2 regions of the Sporomusa sp. 246TCP1 genome follow, and region 1 is predicted to be linked to the other one. Evidence: riboswitches for the same ligand, from Rfam matches in the RefSeq annotation. Region 1 holds a riboswitch; the other holds the start of a gene.
The links. Region 1 has a riboswitch for cobalamin ahead of cobN (cobaltochelatase subunit CobN). Riboswitches for the same ligand answer to the same signal wherever they lie in the genome.
Positions count from the first base shown of each region.

Region 2: another riboswitch for cobalamin. It lies ahead of AC1ECB_RS09980 (nitrogenase component 1); the one in region 1 lies ahead of cobN (cobaltochelatase subunit CobN).

Region 1 is NZ_CM170492.1:2,227,595-2,235,413, reverse strand. It holds gene AC1ECB_RS10775 (outer membrane protein assembly factor BamB family protein) at 1-927, shown strand, start outside; gene AC1ECB_RS10770 (hypothetical protein) at 962-1,162, shown strand; gene AC1ECB_RS10765 (TIM barrel protein) at 1,252-2,250, shown strand; cobalamin riboswitch at 2,360-2,541, shown strand; gene cobN (cobaltochelatase subunit CobN) at 2,764-6,480, shown strand; gene AC1ECB_RS10755 (radical SAM protein) at 6,486-7,565, shown strand; gene AC1ECB_RS10750 (carbon-nitrogen hydrolase family protein) at 7,534-7,819, shown strand, end outside.
Region 2 is NZ_CM170492.1:2,013,458-2,021,276, reverse strand. It holds gene AC1ECB_RS09990 (TonB-dependent receptor plug domain-containing protein) at 1-141, shown strand, start outside; gene AC1ECB_RS09985 (TonB-dependent receptor domain-containing protein) at 158-1,291, shown strand; cobalamin riboswitch at 1,350-1,532, shown strand; gene AC1ECB_RS09980 (nitrogenase component 1) at 1,923-3,221, shown strand; gene AC1ECB_RS09975 (nitrogenase component 1) at 3,214-4,509, shown strand; gene AC1ECB_RS09970 (hypothetical protein) at 4,573-4,755, shown strand; gene cobO (cob(I)yrinic acid a,c-diamide adenosyltransferase) at 4,733-5,347, shown strand; gene AC1ECB_RS09960 (ABC transporter permease) at 5,603-6,610, shown strand; gene AC1ECB_RS09955 (ABC transporter permease) at 6,580-7,485, shown strand; gene AC1ECB_RS09950 (ABC transporter substrate-binding protein) at 7,579-7,819, shown strand, end outside.

The DNA.
Region 1 (7,819 bases):
ATCCGGACAGATGCGGCCGGTATGATTTACGCTGTTGCCCAGCGGTATATCAAGCATGCTGATGGGCACAACGAATATGTTGGCCGTATTTATAAATTTACGGCTAACGGGGAACGGGTGGAAAGTTTTCCTGGCGATCACAATCTGGACTCTTGGGTAAGCTGGATAAGTGTAGATACAGCAGGTGATAAGGCTGCCTTTGCTACGGCTAATTTTGATGTGGCGAAATACATGTATGATCAGAATATCTATTGTCTGGACGGCAAGCTGAATACCGTGTTATGGAGTAAGTATATAGACGTAGTTTCACCCTATCAGAATGTTACCATGCGCACAAGTACTGATATTACCCCCGATGGGCGATATATCACCGGTATTGCCAGCGACGGTCGGTGCTTTTTATTTGATAGTGAGCAGGGGCAGGAAGTGTGGCGGCGCAGTATCAGCCAGCCACAAAAAATCGGCGGCGTATATATCAACGCCACCGGTAATTACAGTCAACTGCTGGGTAAATATGCTGTAGTTACAACAGGTAATACCTACAACCGCGCCAATTGGCAACTGCCAACCCCGGTAGAGCATCCCAATTCCAACAGCTTGTTTGTGTTTGACTTACAGGGCAAGCTAATGAATAATTATAAATTTGGTGGCATGATTGAGCAAATCGCAGCAAGCAATAAGTTAGCAGCCTTAGCAATCGGCCGGAATGTACGTTCCAAAGATCCGTCAGTGCATGGTTTATATATTGTTACAATACCGGAAACCCAGCTGGTTGATTACGCAGCTACCAGCGGCGGTCCGTGTGTTGCTGCCGCTATCAGCGCTGATGGACAGTATGTAGCTGGAATAGAAGCGCCCTTGCAATTAGATGATGGCCAGGTTATCGGAGAGTATAAGCTAACCTTATTGACAAAAAAACAAAGGTAGTCCTTTGGAGTCAGTAGTTTAGGGGGTGGATTTTGTGAAACACCAACAAATTGAAAAGCTAACTCATCAACTTTTGGATTGCGGCTATTATCCTTATCAGATTAAGCAGATCATCAGCGATGCCATGGAGAGTGATACAACAACTGACACTGGCATTTCGAAAGAACAACTGATAATTAATGCTCTTAAAAGTTATGTGGAATTTGGAATCAAGTGCAAAAATGGAAAAATTTAATTGATAAACTATAACAAACGTATTTTATCATAAAGAGAGAAAGTTTGTTTTAGTTACGGCAAAACTTTTTCGAAAGGAGGAAGAACCCTATGCGACAGTTAATTAGCCTGCCTAACTGCAGCAACGGCCAGGAGGTCAGCCATGTTCATTTGGACTGGTTGGAACCCTTGCTTTTACGTCGTCAGCTAGCTGGCATCGAAATATACCTTGGCAATTGCGGGGACCCCAAGTTGTTGCCATCGCAATGGATTCAAGGAGCTCACTTCTCGATGGGTGATTCCTGGCTGGCTTTCTGGCGGCAGGATCTACAGATACTGCTGGCCCAGTTTGGCAGTAAAGCGGGAATCAAAGCCTACTATGGTGGCTTGACCCGGGACGAATGGCTGGAAGGCTGCCGGCAGCAGATTAACATCGCCCGGGCAGCCGGAGCCGGGTATCTCGTCTTTCCTATCAGTGAAGTCAAGCCATGGGAAATCTATACGTGGCAGTTTGGCACCACCGATGATGAAGTTGTCACTGCCGCTATTGAGGTCATCAATGAATTGGCGCCCCATATCCCGGATAATATAGCACTCTTGTTTGCAAACAAGTGGTGGCCGGGTTTGAGGCTGCTGGATAAAAAAATAGCGGCCAAACTAATTCGCGGGGTAAAACATCCCAATATTGGTTTCATGCTGGACACGGGACACCTGATGAATACCAACCAAAATCTAAAGACTGAGGTTGAGGGTGTGGATTACATTTTGGCGGTGCTGAACAAACTGGGGGCGTATCGGCGGTATATCCGGGGCTTACACTTAAGTTGCTCGTTATCAGGAGAATATGTACAGCGCCAGCAACGTCAAGGAGATGGGCACAGTCATGGAGCAATGGAAAGGCTGGCCCATCGACTACGTATCGACGAACAGCGGTCATTTCGGGTGCCGGCTGTTAAGCGCATTGTCTATGCCGTGAGACCGGAGGTGTTGGTGCACCACTTCCGGATGGAGTCAGTAAGTGACTGGGAGCGAAAAATCCGGCGCCAGCAGGAGGCCTTGCTCAGTCCGGCGGACCGGCGGCGACAGGGAGTCAGTGTTGGACGTAGATAAACCTGCCTGTTAGCGAGGGCAGGTTCATTATGCAGGATGCGGATTGTTTATTTAAAGTGTTGACAAAATAGTTGCTTTTCTGTAGTATGAATATTACAAGTAATGGTAATTTAATAGTAGTAAGTTAGGTGCCTGTAAAGGCTTAATAGGGAAGACCGGTTAAAAACCGGCGCGGTCCCGCCACTGTAACGGGGAGCAAGCTTAAGATATGCCACTGAGACAATCGTCTTGGGAAGGTTTAAGCAAGCCATGAACCGGAGCCAGGAGAACTGCCTAGCTGGACAATCACCGTTTTTTCACCCACGAGGTATGGGGAGGGGATTACAGCAATTTGGCTGAATTCGTTCCTGATATGTTTACTATCAGGAGCTTTTTATTAGCTTACGAGACCTTCCTTTATTTATATAAGGGGAGGTCTATTTTTATTATGCAAATAAAATGACTAGGAGAGATTGTAGCCTTCGAGTAGTTTAGGACTGATAGCAGATTAGCGATAAGGGCGAGGAGGGGCATATGGGACGCATAGTATTTATGACTAATATTGACCGTCAATGTGTCATGCTAGAAAAAGGCAGAAGTCAACTAGTTGAGGAAGGACTTCTGCCTAATGAAGGCTGTGTTGTTTTTTTAAGTGACAGCATGATCTGGAATGCAGATTGGCAACAAAAATTTGCTGACAGTGATATTGTACTGTTTTCCTGGATGGGAATGGGACGCGATACGTGCTTTCTTAAGCAGGGGACTGAATTTTTACGCAAAAATAAGATTACTCATGCTATGTTGGCCACTGAAGTACATCCGGAAGATACGCTAGGCGGAGTAACTCCCAAAGACCGAAACACGATGCGCCAATACTTATCATATAGCGGGATTGATAACTACCGCAATTTCTGGCTGTGGCTAAATAGCCAGTATTGTCAGGAACTTTGTACGTGTAAACCACCTCAGCAACTGCTATGGAATGGCATTTTTCATCCCCGGGCTGACAAAATTTTTACTGACATTGAAGAATACCGGCGACTATATTGCCAGCCGGAACGAGCTACTGTCGGCATTATTTTTCCACGGGATGAATGGATATGGGCAGATTTGACCTATCAGACAGAATTGATTCAGGAAATTGAAGCCAAAGGCCTTAATGTCATTGCTGTTTTTAGCCATTGGGCGTGCAATGTTGAATTGAACGCGCCTGGCGTCAATGATTCCGTAAACGCATTTTTTTATGAGCAAGGCATGGTTGCCATTGACGTTTTGATTAATACATTTAAGTTTTCACTAACTGTGGGTAAGCCGGTTGACCCCAAATTTTTATACAATTTAGGTGTACCGGTCTTGCAGGCCTATGTATTATTGCGATCCCGCGAAGCTTGGCAAAACAGTATCGAAGGATTAACGCCGATGGAAATTTCCTGCAGTATTGCTATGCCCGAGTTTGACGGGGTTATTCATGCTGTACCCATAGCCGGGAAAGAGCAAATGCCTGATGGTACAACAAAGTATCAAATCCTTCCGGAACGAATTAAACGAGTGGCGTCTAAAGCTGCCAAATGGGCCAACCTGCGGCGTAAAGCCAATAGCGAAAAGAAAATTGCTATTATTTTTCATAATTATCCGCCCACCAACTCGCACATTGGCAATGCTCAGGGCCTGGACTCACCGGCCAGCATCAGGCTGCTCTTAGAACGCATGGCTGAGCGGGGCTATCAAGTGGATAACATTCCCCCTGACAGCCGGGCACTTATGGATAGTTTGCTGTCCGCTGCCACCAATGACCGTCGTTATTTGTCTGAGGCGATGGTGGAACAAGCACCTGGTAAGGTGACCAATGAGCAGTATCGCCAGTGGTTCGACGTACTTGAGCCGGGGACGCAAGCGCAGCTTAGTAAGGACTGGGGTGAACCGCCTGGTGATGTATTTAACTATGAGGGAAAATTATTAGTACCCGGTATGCTAAACGGCAATATTTTTATTACTGTACAGCCGCCACGCGGCTTTGGTGAAGACCCTGGCAAACTGTATCATTCACCGGACTGTGCCCCCACCCATCATTATCTGGCCTACTATCACTGGATTCGCGATATCTGGCAGGCTGATGCTGTTGTCCATGTTGGCACTCATGGCACGCTAGAGTGGCTGCCAGGCAAAGGGACAGGGCTATCGAACTCCTGCTATCCGGATTTGGCTATTGGTGATTTACCTAATGTATATCCGTATCTTATTACCATTGTTGGCGAAGGCATACAGGCCAAACGGCGCGGTGCGGCTTGCATGATTGGTCATTTGCCGCCGCCTATGAGTCAGTCCGGAACTTATGATCAATTGGCAGAGCTGGAAAAGCTGCTTGATGAATACTGTCATTTTGCCCAAAATCAGCCGGAAAATACCGAAGTAGTTGCTAATCTGATTAAAGAAAAGGTTGTGGAAGCCAATCTGCAGGCTGATATGGGCCAGGCAGTGAATGAAGTCTTTGCCGATTATATTCAGCGGCTGCACGGCTATATTACCGATATTAAAAATATGCAAATCCGGGTAGGATTGCATGTTCTTGGCTGTCCGCCAGCAGGCGATACGCTGATAGAATATTTGTTGGCCTTAACCCGGCTGGCTAATGGAGAAACGCCGTCCCTCTCAGAAACAATAGCTGCTATCCATGGCTATGATTACTATGAACTGCTGGCTCAGAGCGGTAAGCTCTTGCCAGACGGCAGCAAAACCTGCGGCGCCTTGATTGACGAAATTAGCCAGCAGTGCCGGGACGCCGTTGTCTGGCTGTATGACCATGACTTTGCGCTGGCCGGGGCCGAGTTGGCGGCCGAGTTGCCCTGGGCGGTTGGAACCAGTTCTGAGCTTAAAGAGCAGCTGCGGCAAACGGCGCGGTATATTTGCCAGACACTCATTCCTAATTTAAATAAGACCGAGCAGGAAATCACAAATTTGCTGGCTGCCTTAGAAGACCGGTTTGTTGAACCCGGTCCGGCAGGTGCACCCACCAGCGGTATGGCCGATATTTTGCCAACAGGCCGTAATTTCTATGGGGTTGATCCCCGGACCCTGCCAACACCGGCTGCCTGGGAGCTGGGTCAGACCTTGGGAGATAGTGTGATTGAGCGCTATATTGCCGACGAGGGCCATTACCCGGAAAACATTGGCATGATTTTTTGGAGCGGCTCCAATATGCGCAGCCATGGGCAGTGTATTGCTGAATTTCTGTATTTCTTAGGCGTGCGTCCAGTATGGCAACGGGGCAGTCAGCGAGTTATTGATTTAGAGGTTATTCCACTGGCAGAACTTAAACGGCCACGAATTGACGTGACCGCCCGTATTGGCGGCTTGTTCCGCGATACCATGCCGATGCCGGTAAAATGGTTGGATAAGGCCGTCAGTCTTGTGGCTAATCTGAAAGAAAGCAGTGAGGTTAACTATATTCGCAAGCATGTACTGGCAGACTCGGAGCTGTTAACAGAGCAAGGCATGGAGACGCCTGCTGCCTGGGAACAGGCCTGCTACCGGGTATTTGGTTGCCCGCCAGGCAGCTATGGCGCCGGTGTCAGCCATCTGCTGGAGGAAAAAAATTGGGAGACAATCGACGATCTGGCTAAGGTATATGTACGCTGGGGCGCCCATGCCTATGGTGCTAAGAGCAGCGGCGCCTTTGTGCCAGAGCTGTTTAGCCGCCGCCTGGCAAGCCTGGATGTTACTGTAAAAAATGAAGATAACCGGGAAGTCCATATGCTCAACTCAGATGATTTTAACTCCTACCATGGCGGCATGATTGCTGCTGTTCGCAGCCTAAAAGGCGCGGCGCCGCGCTCGTACTGTGGTGACAGCTCCAACCGCCAGCAAGTCAGGCTGCGGAGTTTGGATGAAGAATTTAAACGGTTGTTCCGTGGTGAAACTATGAATCCCAAATATATTGAAGGTATGAAGCAGCATGGTTACAAGGGCGCGTCCGACTTGGCGGCGGTGGTGGCTCATTGCTATGAATGGGATGCCACCAGCGCTGTAATGGAAGACTGGATGTACCAGAGCCTGGCAGAAAAATATGCCATCGACCAGGACATGCGGGAGTGGATGCAGGATGTAAATCCCTGGGCGCTGCAGCGGATTGCCGAAAAACTATTAGAGGCCGAACAGCGTGGCTTGTGGCAGGCCGACGACAAGACCAAAAAAGAATTACAGCAAATCTATCTGGATATTGACGGTGAACTGGAAGAACGGAGTGACAGGTAAGCATTATGGTAAAAATGTTGATATTGAGTCTGACCGGACAATGCAATTTTGCCTGCAAGTATTGTTATGCTCATGAACATCCGGCAGAAAGCATGACCTCCGCTACTGCCATTGCTGCCGTAGAACTGGCGGCCGCAGATGGGCAGGCCTTTGTACTGCAGTTTAGCGGTGGTGAACCGTTACTTAATTTTCCTGTAATGCAGGAGGTTATCCGCTATGTAAGAGAGAATGGCCTGCCTGCTATTATGCAGCTGCAAACCAACGCCTCACTCATGACCAAAGAAAAGGCGGCTGTTTTGAAAGCTGGTCAGGTAGGTATCGGGATCAGCCTGGACGGGCGTCCGGACATTAATGACAGGCAGCGCTGTCTGCCTGATGGCAAGGGAACCTGTTGGCAGATTTTGAATGGTGCCGGTCAACTGGCAGTGCAGGGCATTGCTGCCGGGATAACTACTGTTGTTACCAATGAAAATGTAGCTAAGCTGAGTGGCATTGTGGAAATGGCCTATTACTTGGGAAATATCCGGCGGATTGGTTTTGACCTGTTACGCGCCCAAGGGCGGGGCGGCGAGATGGCGGCACCTTCGTCTGAGGCCGTATGGCTGGGAGTAAAGGAAGCGTTTCAGACAGCTGAACGCTTGGCTAAACAGACAGGTAAATCTATGCTATTTTCTCAGATCGAGCGAGTAGCTACACTGGCTAACAGCCAAATGCAGGGTTTTGCTCACTGTCATGCCATGAACGGCGAAGCTGCTTTTGTTGATGCCCAGGGTAGTTTGTATGCCTGCGCTTCGCTGGCAGGCAATCCGGATTTCTATTTAGGTCATGTAACAACAGGATTGGATACAGTCAAACAGCGCAAGGTGGCAGCTTTGATTCAAGACGGAATGAGTTTTTGCAAAACATGCCCTTCGTTTTCTTTGTGCGGCGGTGCATGCTTTGCCCGCTGGCATGGAGCCAATTGCGGCAAGCAGGGGTATGCCGCTGAATGTGCGTTAAAACAGGTAGCGATAGAATGGTATTTAGAACATCTGGGACAGGGGAGAATAGGGTATGAAAGTTGCATTACTACATGTAGATGTTAGCGGTGGACCAGAGAGCCGCAACCTGGAAATATTAAGCCAGGGCATCCGGTTAGCGGCGGGAGTGGGTGCCAGGTGGATTGTTACGCCAGAGACAGCTGTGCAAGGATATTTCTTTGCATGTGAACGAGAGACCAAACCTATTGAGATACCTATTCAGCCATCAATAGCGGTGGAACCGATTCAAAAGCTGGCCGCCGAGAAGCAGGTAACCGTATTTCTTTGCTGTGCTGAGCAGGACGAGGAAAGCAGCAAGT
Region 2 (7,819 bases), 210 kb from region 1:
AGAGAAAATATCACTAATAAATCGACTAATGCCGCAATCCAGCCTTATGGCTTATATAAAGGCACTAAAGATAGTTTTTATTATACAACCCAGTTAGGTGATGAACTGAATTTTAACTGGTCTTATACCCATACAAACTAACCGTCCGCGGTTCAATGTGAATGGTTCGAACTACATGTTATATAAATATGATGATATACGTAATAATCTAAATCTAATCTATGATAGTAAAAACAATAATGTTAAATCGGTGCTATCTTTTAACAAAAGATATTCATTTGGTGATAAATATACCTATTCAACCGGAAAGTGGGCTATTAGTGAACGATATAACATGTATGGTCTAAATTGGGATACCCAAAAAACATGGCAGTTAAGAAATGACCTTGACACATTGATTGCCGGAGTTACGTTAGCGCAAGAGCATTATAATGACCCTTCTACTGATGCTGCGGCTATTCGTAAAAATGCTTTGCGCAATAGTCTTGCTGTATATGGGTCCTATACCTATGCAGTTAATCCTAAGTTTAGTACAACACTAGGATTGCGGGGGCATTTTATTGATGATTATGCGACAACCGAAAATGTCTTTTTACCGCAAATCCAGACACTTTACAAAATAAATGACAATACTTCCTGGTATACTAATATTGGCAAGTCCTTTCAGATGCCGGCGCTCAACCAGTATTTTTCAAAGCAAGATGCTGATTTTAACCGCTTAAAACCCCAACAAGGCTGGAACTATGAAACCGGGCTAAAAAAGATAATTGATCAAAGCCAGTCTTTTAAATTAGCAGTCTATCATATGGATATCAAAGATCAGTTTGTTTGGAAAAAGAATGCCGACAATACCGACTATATGACTAACGCGGGGGATTTTCGCAATACGGGTATTGAAGCAGAATATGTAAAAATTCTTAATGACAATTGGAAATATAATATAGGCTTCAGTTATTCTAACCCTGAGAACAATGAAAATGGCTCATGGGAACAATGTAATAGTAGGATACAAACAACCACCGGGGTTACATACAATAAAGAAAAATGGCTGGCTAACCTTAATTTTTTATTTTTAGGTGATCGCGAAGAAAGTTACTACAGAATTAATGGCGCCATCAGTGATATTCCGGATCGCATACAACTAAATGCCATAATTAATTTTCATCCGGAATATAATCAATCAGTTATTTTGAATTTATATAATATACTTGACCGTGATAATTCTGTAAATAAATATGAGAACTTGGATTTACCGTTTAACTGGACGTTAAGTTACAATTATAATTTTTAAATAGTGTAATGAAAATCATTTGACAATACCTGCCAAAGAGTGATAAAATTAATAACAATTAAATATAGTTGAGTCAGGTGCCCATATGGGCTTAATAGGGAAGACCGGTGTAACACCGGCGCGGTCCCGCCACTGTAATGGGGAGTGAATCCAAGAATATGCCACTGGGACGAGAGTCTTGGGAAGGTTTGGACGAGCTATGATCCAGAGCCAGGAGAACTGCCTGTCTAAAGATCGCCGTTTTACCCACGAGTGATGGGGAGGAGATTACAGTTGCATCTGCTTATTTGGAGTCATTCCAAGTAAGTTATGTTGTTTTGCTAAATTTACTCCTGGCCATAGACCAGGAGTTTCTATTTGGTTTTATGCTGTAGAATCCTCCCGGCTGCCCACGGTAGCCGGGAGTTTCTTATTAGTGTCATTCTTCTAAACTCCTTCATGTTTGCGGGCCTATTATGGCCCGCGCTTTTTTTACTTTGCGGACTAAACAGTTATATAAGTTAATGGCAGCGGTATATGACACTGCTTATTGTGATAGTGTAACAGGAGAGGGTAATGGATTATGCATATACATGGTTGAGTATACCAACTCCCATGGCCTTTGCAGAATTAGAGGAGTTGGTAGTAAAATATGGTGATGAATAAACGGGCGACAACAGTCGGTAAGCGTGGCTATAGCTGCACTATGCCGGGAGTTTGGCGGGCTGTCTCGCATAATGAAGGGGCTGTGGTTATTTATCATAGTCCGCAGGCATGCGGACATATTTGCCGGGAAATGGATTTGGGGATGCATTTCCGCTTGTTGGCAGAGCAAAAATTTAGTCCGGAGCAGTATTCTGCTCCGTTGGTAATTAGCGGCTTACAGGAAGAACATTCAATTTTCGGTGGAGCCGGACTGCTGAGAGAATGCATTGAGCATGTTGCGGCAAAATACCAGCCTAAGTATATCATGATTGCCAATTCCTGCGTAGCTGGCGTGATTGGTGACGATACAGCATCTGTGGCCAGTGAGGCGGAAGCGGCTCTGGGAATACCGATTCTGTCAGTACCTTGTTACGGATATTTGGATGGCGATTATTACACTGGTTTTTATCATGCAGGTAAGATACTTGCTGAGCGATTTATGATTCCCCGGCCCAAGGTGATTAATACGGTAACCTTATTAGGAGACCGCGGGGGACCCAACGGGCCTGATGTAGCAGAAATTAAACGATTGCTCAGCTATTTTGGTTTAAAGGTGTATTGCCATTTTCCCGCCTTTGCGTCGATGGAAGATATAAGGCGGGTACCGTTTTCTGCTATGACTGTACCGCTTAGTGGCACCCTGTTGTCTTATCCCTGGATTCGTAAACTGGGAATAGACTTGGTCGGTATGCTTGGTGTACCGTTTTTTGACGGTGATTATCCGGCAGGGTGGCAGGCGACAATTCAGTGGTTAAGAGACCTTGGCCGTTTTTTACAGCAGGAACAACAAGCAGCCGCAGCTATTGAAATGGAACAGCAACGGTTAAACAGCCATGTTACAGAGTGCAATACAATACTGAAGGACAAACAAGTTGTCCTGAGTGTTGGCCGACCACTGATTTATTTTGATGCTACCTGGGTTTTGGAGTTATTTTCATTATATGGGATAACTGTGGCCGGCATTGTTGTGCTAAATGAAATACTCACACCAGAGCAAGAGCATGATTTACTACAGAAACTGCACCGGCAAACCGTCATCCCATGCTATTTTCAGCTAGAGGGTAAAGCAGTGTTAGCAGCAGCAGATATTGTTGTCACTACCCATGAGTTGGCTGATATACACACAAAGCAGCTATATCTTCCTTTATTACCTTTGGCAGGCGTGAGTGGCATTATAACGCTGATGACCAAACTGGTACGCCTCGCGCAACGTCATGACAAGCGGGGAGGGCTTATGTATGTGTAAGAATCAATGGAAAGATACGCGCACACTGGTGGAGTCCTGCGCGCTTACAGGTTCTGCCGCTTTCTTTGCCGGTATTCCTGATGCGATATTAGTGGCTAATGGCCCGATGTGGTGCTATTATTATGCGCTTCGTCATCTGGAAAAGCAGTGTCCGGCAATCAGTTCACAATTTTACTGTACGCAAGCTGATAATCATGCTGTTGTCTATGGCACAGAAGAATGTTTGCAGGAAACCCTGGATACAATTCGCCGCCAGACTTGTCCAGCCATCATACTGATTGAAAACAGTTGCTCGGTCAGCTTGATTGGTGATGATATTGCCGGTATTGCCAGGCAGGCCAAACTGGACTGTCCGGTGGTTTGTGTGGATAGCGGCGGGCTAGTCGGCGGGTTTGGTGCAGGCTACCGTGTCGCTGCCAAAGCTTATCTGGAGCAAATGCCGCTCAACCAGCCAGGCAGTGTTCAGCCGAATGCTGTTAATCTGCTGGGAGGCACGATTGGTTATTATAATGGTGCTAATGATGTCGAGGAACTAAAACGTATGCTCACGCTGGCAGGCTATCAAGTGTTGGCTTGCCCGGGAGCAGGTAGCAGTACGCAGGAAATATCCAATATGACTAAGGCAGCACTCAATATTGTTGTGCATGAGGAGTTAGGCCAGGATTTGGCTAAAACCCTACAGGAGCAGTATGGTATGCCCTATGTATCGCTGCCACTGCCTTATGGTTTGCAGGGTTCATTTTCTTGGCTAAAAAATATTAGTCGGAATTTACCATTGGTCTGCTTTGATTTATCTAAGGCTCAAAAGGAAGTCAGTGTCAGGGAATGGAAGCTGCAGGCAGCTACGCTGGAAATGCAGCGTATATGGGGCGATCTGTGGTTTGAAAAGACGCTTGTTGCTGCACCAGCTTCGGTTGCTGTAGCTATGGCCGAAGCTATTCGTACTGAGTGGCTGGATACAGGCTGGCTAACGGTAGTAACCTATGACCGACGACCATCTTATTCTGGAACCGGCTGTATTGATACTTTCCTGGCGGCTGATGGCGACAGTCAGCTCATAGAGCAGCAATTAGCGGCATTGAAGGGTGGCTTGCTACTGGGCAGCAGTAATGAAAAAGCCATACTGCTGCAACAATCAGTAACAGAGGTAGTTTGTCAGAATATTTCGTTGCCGGTATATGATGAAATCAATCTTAGCGACCAGCCCTGCATGGGTTTTCGCGGGTCCTGCCATATGACAGAACGTCTCTGGAATCAGTATATTGCTCATTGTCAACAGCGAAGTTGAAATAGATGGGTATAACCTTATGTTGCAAATGTGTAGACAATACAAGCAGGAGGAGAAAAGGATATGTGTAAATATGTTCCAAAAAATTGGCCGGTAGATACCACTAACCAGTCAGAACAAGTAAGTAACTCTGCCAAGCGCGTTTACTTGCATAATAGTACCGCGCAGGTAACTGCTTCACAGTATCAGGAGGGGTGTTTTAAGGCAAGACAGATGGCTTATCTTGGAAAAAAATGTTGGATATGAATGCAGAGGTCTTGCACATTCTGTCCGGTATTTTACTAATAAAGCGAGGTCTACTATTATGTCAGAAACCAAAGGCATGATTATTGTAAATACGGGAGCCGGCAAGGGAAAAACGACTGCTGCCTTGGGGGTGGGGATGCGAGCGTGGGGACAGGGACTTAAGGTATTGGTTTTACAATTCATCAAGGGCGGCTGGGAATATGGTGAATTACAGGCTGCCGGGAGAATGGGAGATAATTTTGTCATCCGTCAATTGGGCGAAGGTTTTGTGACAAATACAACCGGAGATGGCAGAACTGATCACCAAGCGGCTGCCGAACAAGCGCTCCATGACGCGAGAACAGAAATCATGTCCGGTAAATGGGACATGATTATCCTGGATGAAATCAATTATGCAATTATGTTCGGACTGGTTCCGGTGAACGAAGTAATTCAGTTGCTGGAAACTAAGCCACAGTCCTTGCACTTGGTGCTAACCGGACGTGATGCGCGGCGGGAAATCATGGACAAGGCAGATTTGGTAACTGTAATGGAAGAAATTAAACATCCTTATAAAACGGGAGTGATGGCGCAAAAGGGTATCGAATTCTAAAGACACTACAAGTTGCTGTGCGTAGAATGCCAGCATGCCCTGGTTTGCTTAAAACTGATTATAGACATACAAAAATATATATTATATAATTACATATGTTGAGTCAAGAAGACTCAAGACGAGAAATCAATGATTCTGTGCTTATATTTAATACTACTATCAGCCATGAAGGTTGTAAAACTCTGCGCAAGCAGTGTTTCAATTTTTGTGGCTTTTTTATATTTTCATATCTAACTATGAAAGGACAGGACTGGTGTGAGAGATATAATTTATATAAATAGAAAAATATTACAATTTACTTTTAGTATATTTCTGTTGTCGATCATTGTTTTTTTTATGGCAAGATTATCACCGGGAGACCCTTTGATGTCTTATTATGGAGAAGGCGTTGAAAGAATGACTACTACGCAAAAGGTGCAGGCAATGGAAAATCTCGGACTAAACGGCCCGCTATATAAACAATATAGCAGCTGGTTAGCCAATGCCGTTCAGGGCGAATTTGGTATATCTTATAAATATAAACAAAATGTTACGACCGTAATTGGAGATGTCTATAAAAATACAATTGTTCTGGGTGGACTGGGTTATGTATTGACTTTTTTATTTGCGCTCTTGTTAGGCATTTTTTGCACCTTACACGAAGATACACTCATCGATAGGATCATCTGCAAGGTAGGTGTTGTAACAACCTGTATTCCATCATTTTGGGTATCCTTAGTACTCATTTTGATTTTTGGCATTAATTTAGGAATGTTACCTTCAAGTGGTGCTTATGCAATGGGACAAGCAAATAATCTTGTAAGCAGGCTAGAGCATCTTATATTACCTTTAATTGTTTTGATAATAAGCCATCTCTGGTATTATACGTACATGATTCGCAATAAGCTTGTGGAGGAAATTAGACGAGACTACGTATTATTATGCAAAGTGAAAGGCTTAAATAAACAGGAAATTGTATGTAAACACTGTTTACGAAATATTATGCCTGCCTATATTAGTATTATGGCGATATCTGTTCCTCATATTTTAGGTGGAACTTATGTGGTAGAAAAAGTTTTTTCTTATCCTGGACTTGGTACGCTCTCTTTTGAGAGTGCTAAATATCATGATTATAATATGCTGCTGGTGCTTTGTTTACTAACCGGGACAGTAGTTGTTTTCATAAATATGATGGCCCAAATAATTAACGATAAAATAGATCCCAGAATGAAACATGATCGGAGCGAGAACGATTGGAACGACAATACGGCGACTTTGAAATAGTTGGAGAAAATTATCTTTCCTATGAGATAAAAGTACCCAAAAGAAAAACCTTTAGAGAATGGATAAAAGAAAAACCTTATATCTCGATAAGTGTGCTATTGATAATCATAGTAGGATGTGTTTTTCCCGGGATAATAACAAAATCGGCGCCTGCGTACATGGATCTTAGTAATACCAATGTAGCTCCTAACAGCACCTTTTATTTCGGTACCGATTCCTTGGGTCGAGACATTTTTACTATGATTTGGTATGGCGGTAGAATCTCTTTATTTATTGGCGTATTTGCCACAGTTATATCAACTACAATCGCAATTGTCTATGGAAGTATCAGCGGAGTTGCTTCTGAATTGATAGATGATATGATGATGCGATTTACGGAAATCATACTTAGTATACCCTCAATTTTGATCATAATTTTTGTGCAGGCAATGATTGGTCAGGCAAATCCAGTATCTATCGCTATTGTCATTGGGATTACCAGCTGGATGAATATTTCTAAAATTGTCTGCAGCGAAGTAAGACAAATTAGAAATAGTGAATATATTTTAGCAGCCAAATGTTCTGGAGCTAGTTTCTTTTATATTTTAAAACAACATCTGCTGCCAAATTTTATTTCTGCAATAATGTTTATGGTGGTAACAAATGTTGGCAGTGCCATCGGTGTAGAAGCAACTTTGAGCTTTTTGGGAATTGGTCTCCCGCTTGAAATTATTTCATGGGGCAGCATGCTTTCTTTAGCGGAAAAAGCATTGTTATCAAATTATTGGTGGATTATTTTAATTCCGGGCCTATTTTTAGTGATTACTTTAGTTTGTATTACCAATATCGGCGACTATGTAAGAAGGAACAACAATAAAGAATTTAGCAATTTGTAAAGGTATAAATCAACGAATTTCATTGCATTATTCACTATCCATAATGCAATTTAGTATAAAAGAAAAGTTCAAAACAATACCAGGAGGGAAATAATGAAGGTGAAAAAATGGTTAGTTTGGGGATTTGTCTTGGTTATGAGCATGGTTTTACTGGCCGGTTGTGGTGGCGAAAAGAAAACAGCAACCGCATCAAATGAAAAGGTTTTGGTTTATGGCAGTGGCGATTACTCCAGTATTAATCCGGCACTGTATGAACACGGAGAAATTAATTCTTTAATTTTTTCTGGGCTTACTGCCCACGATAAAGCCAATAAGATTATTCCCGGACTTGCAA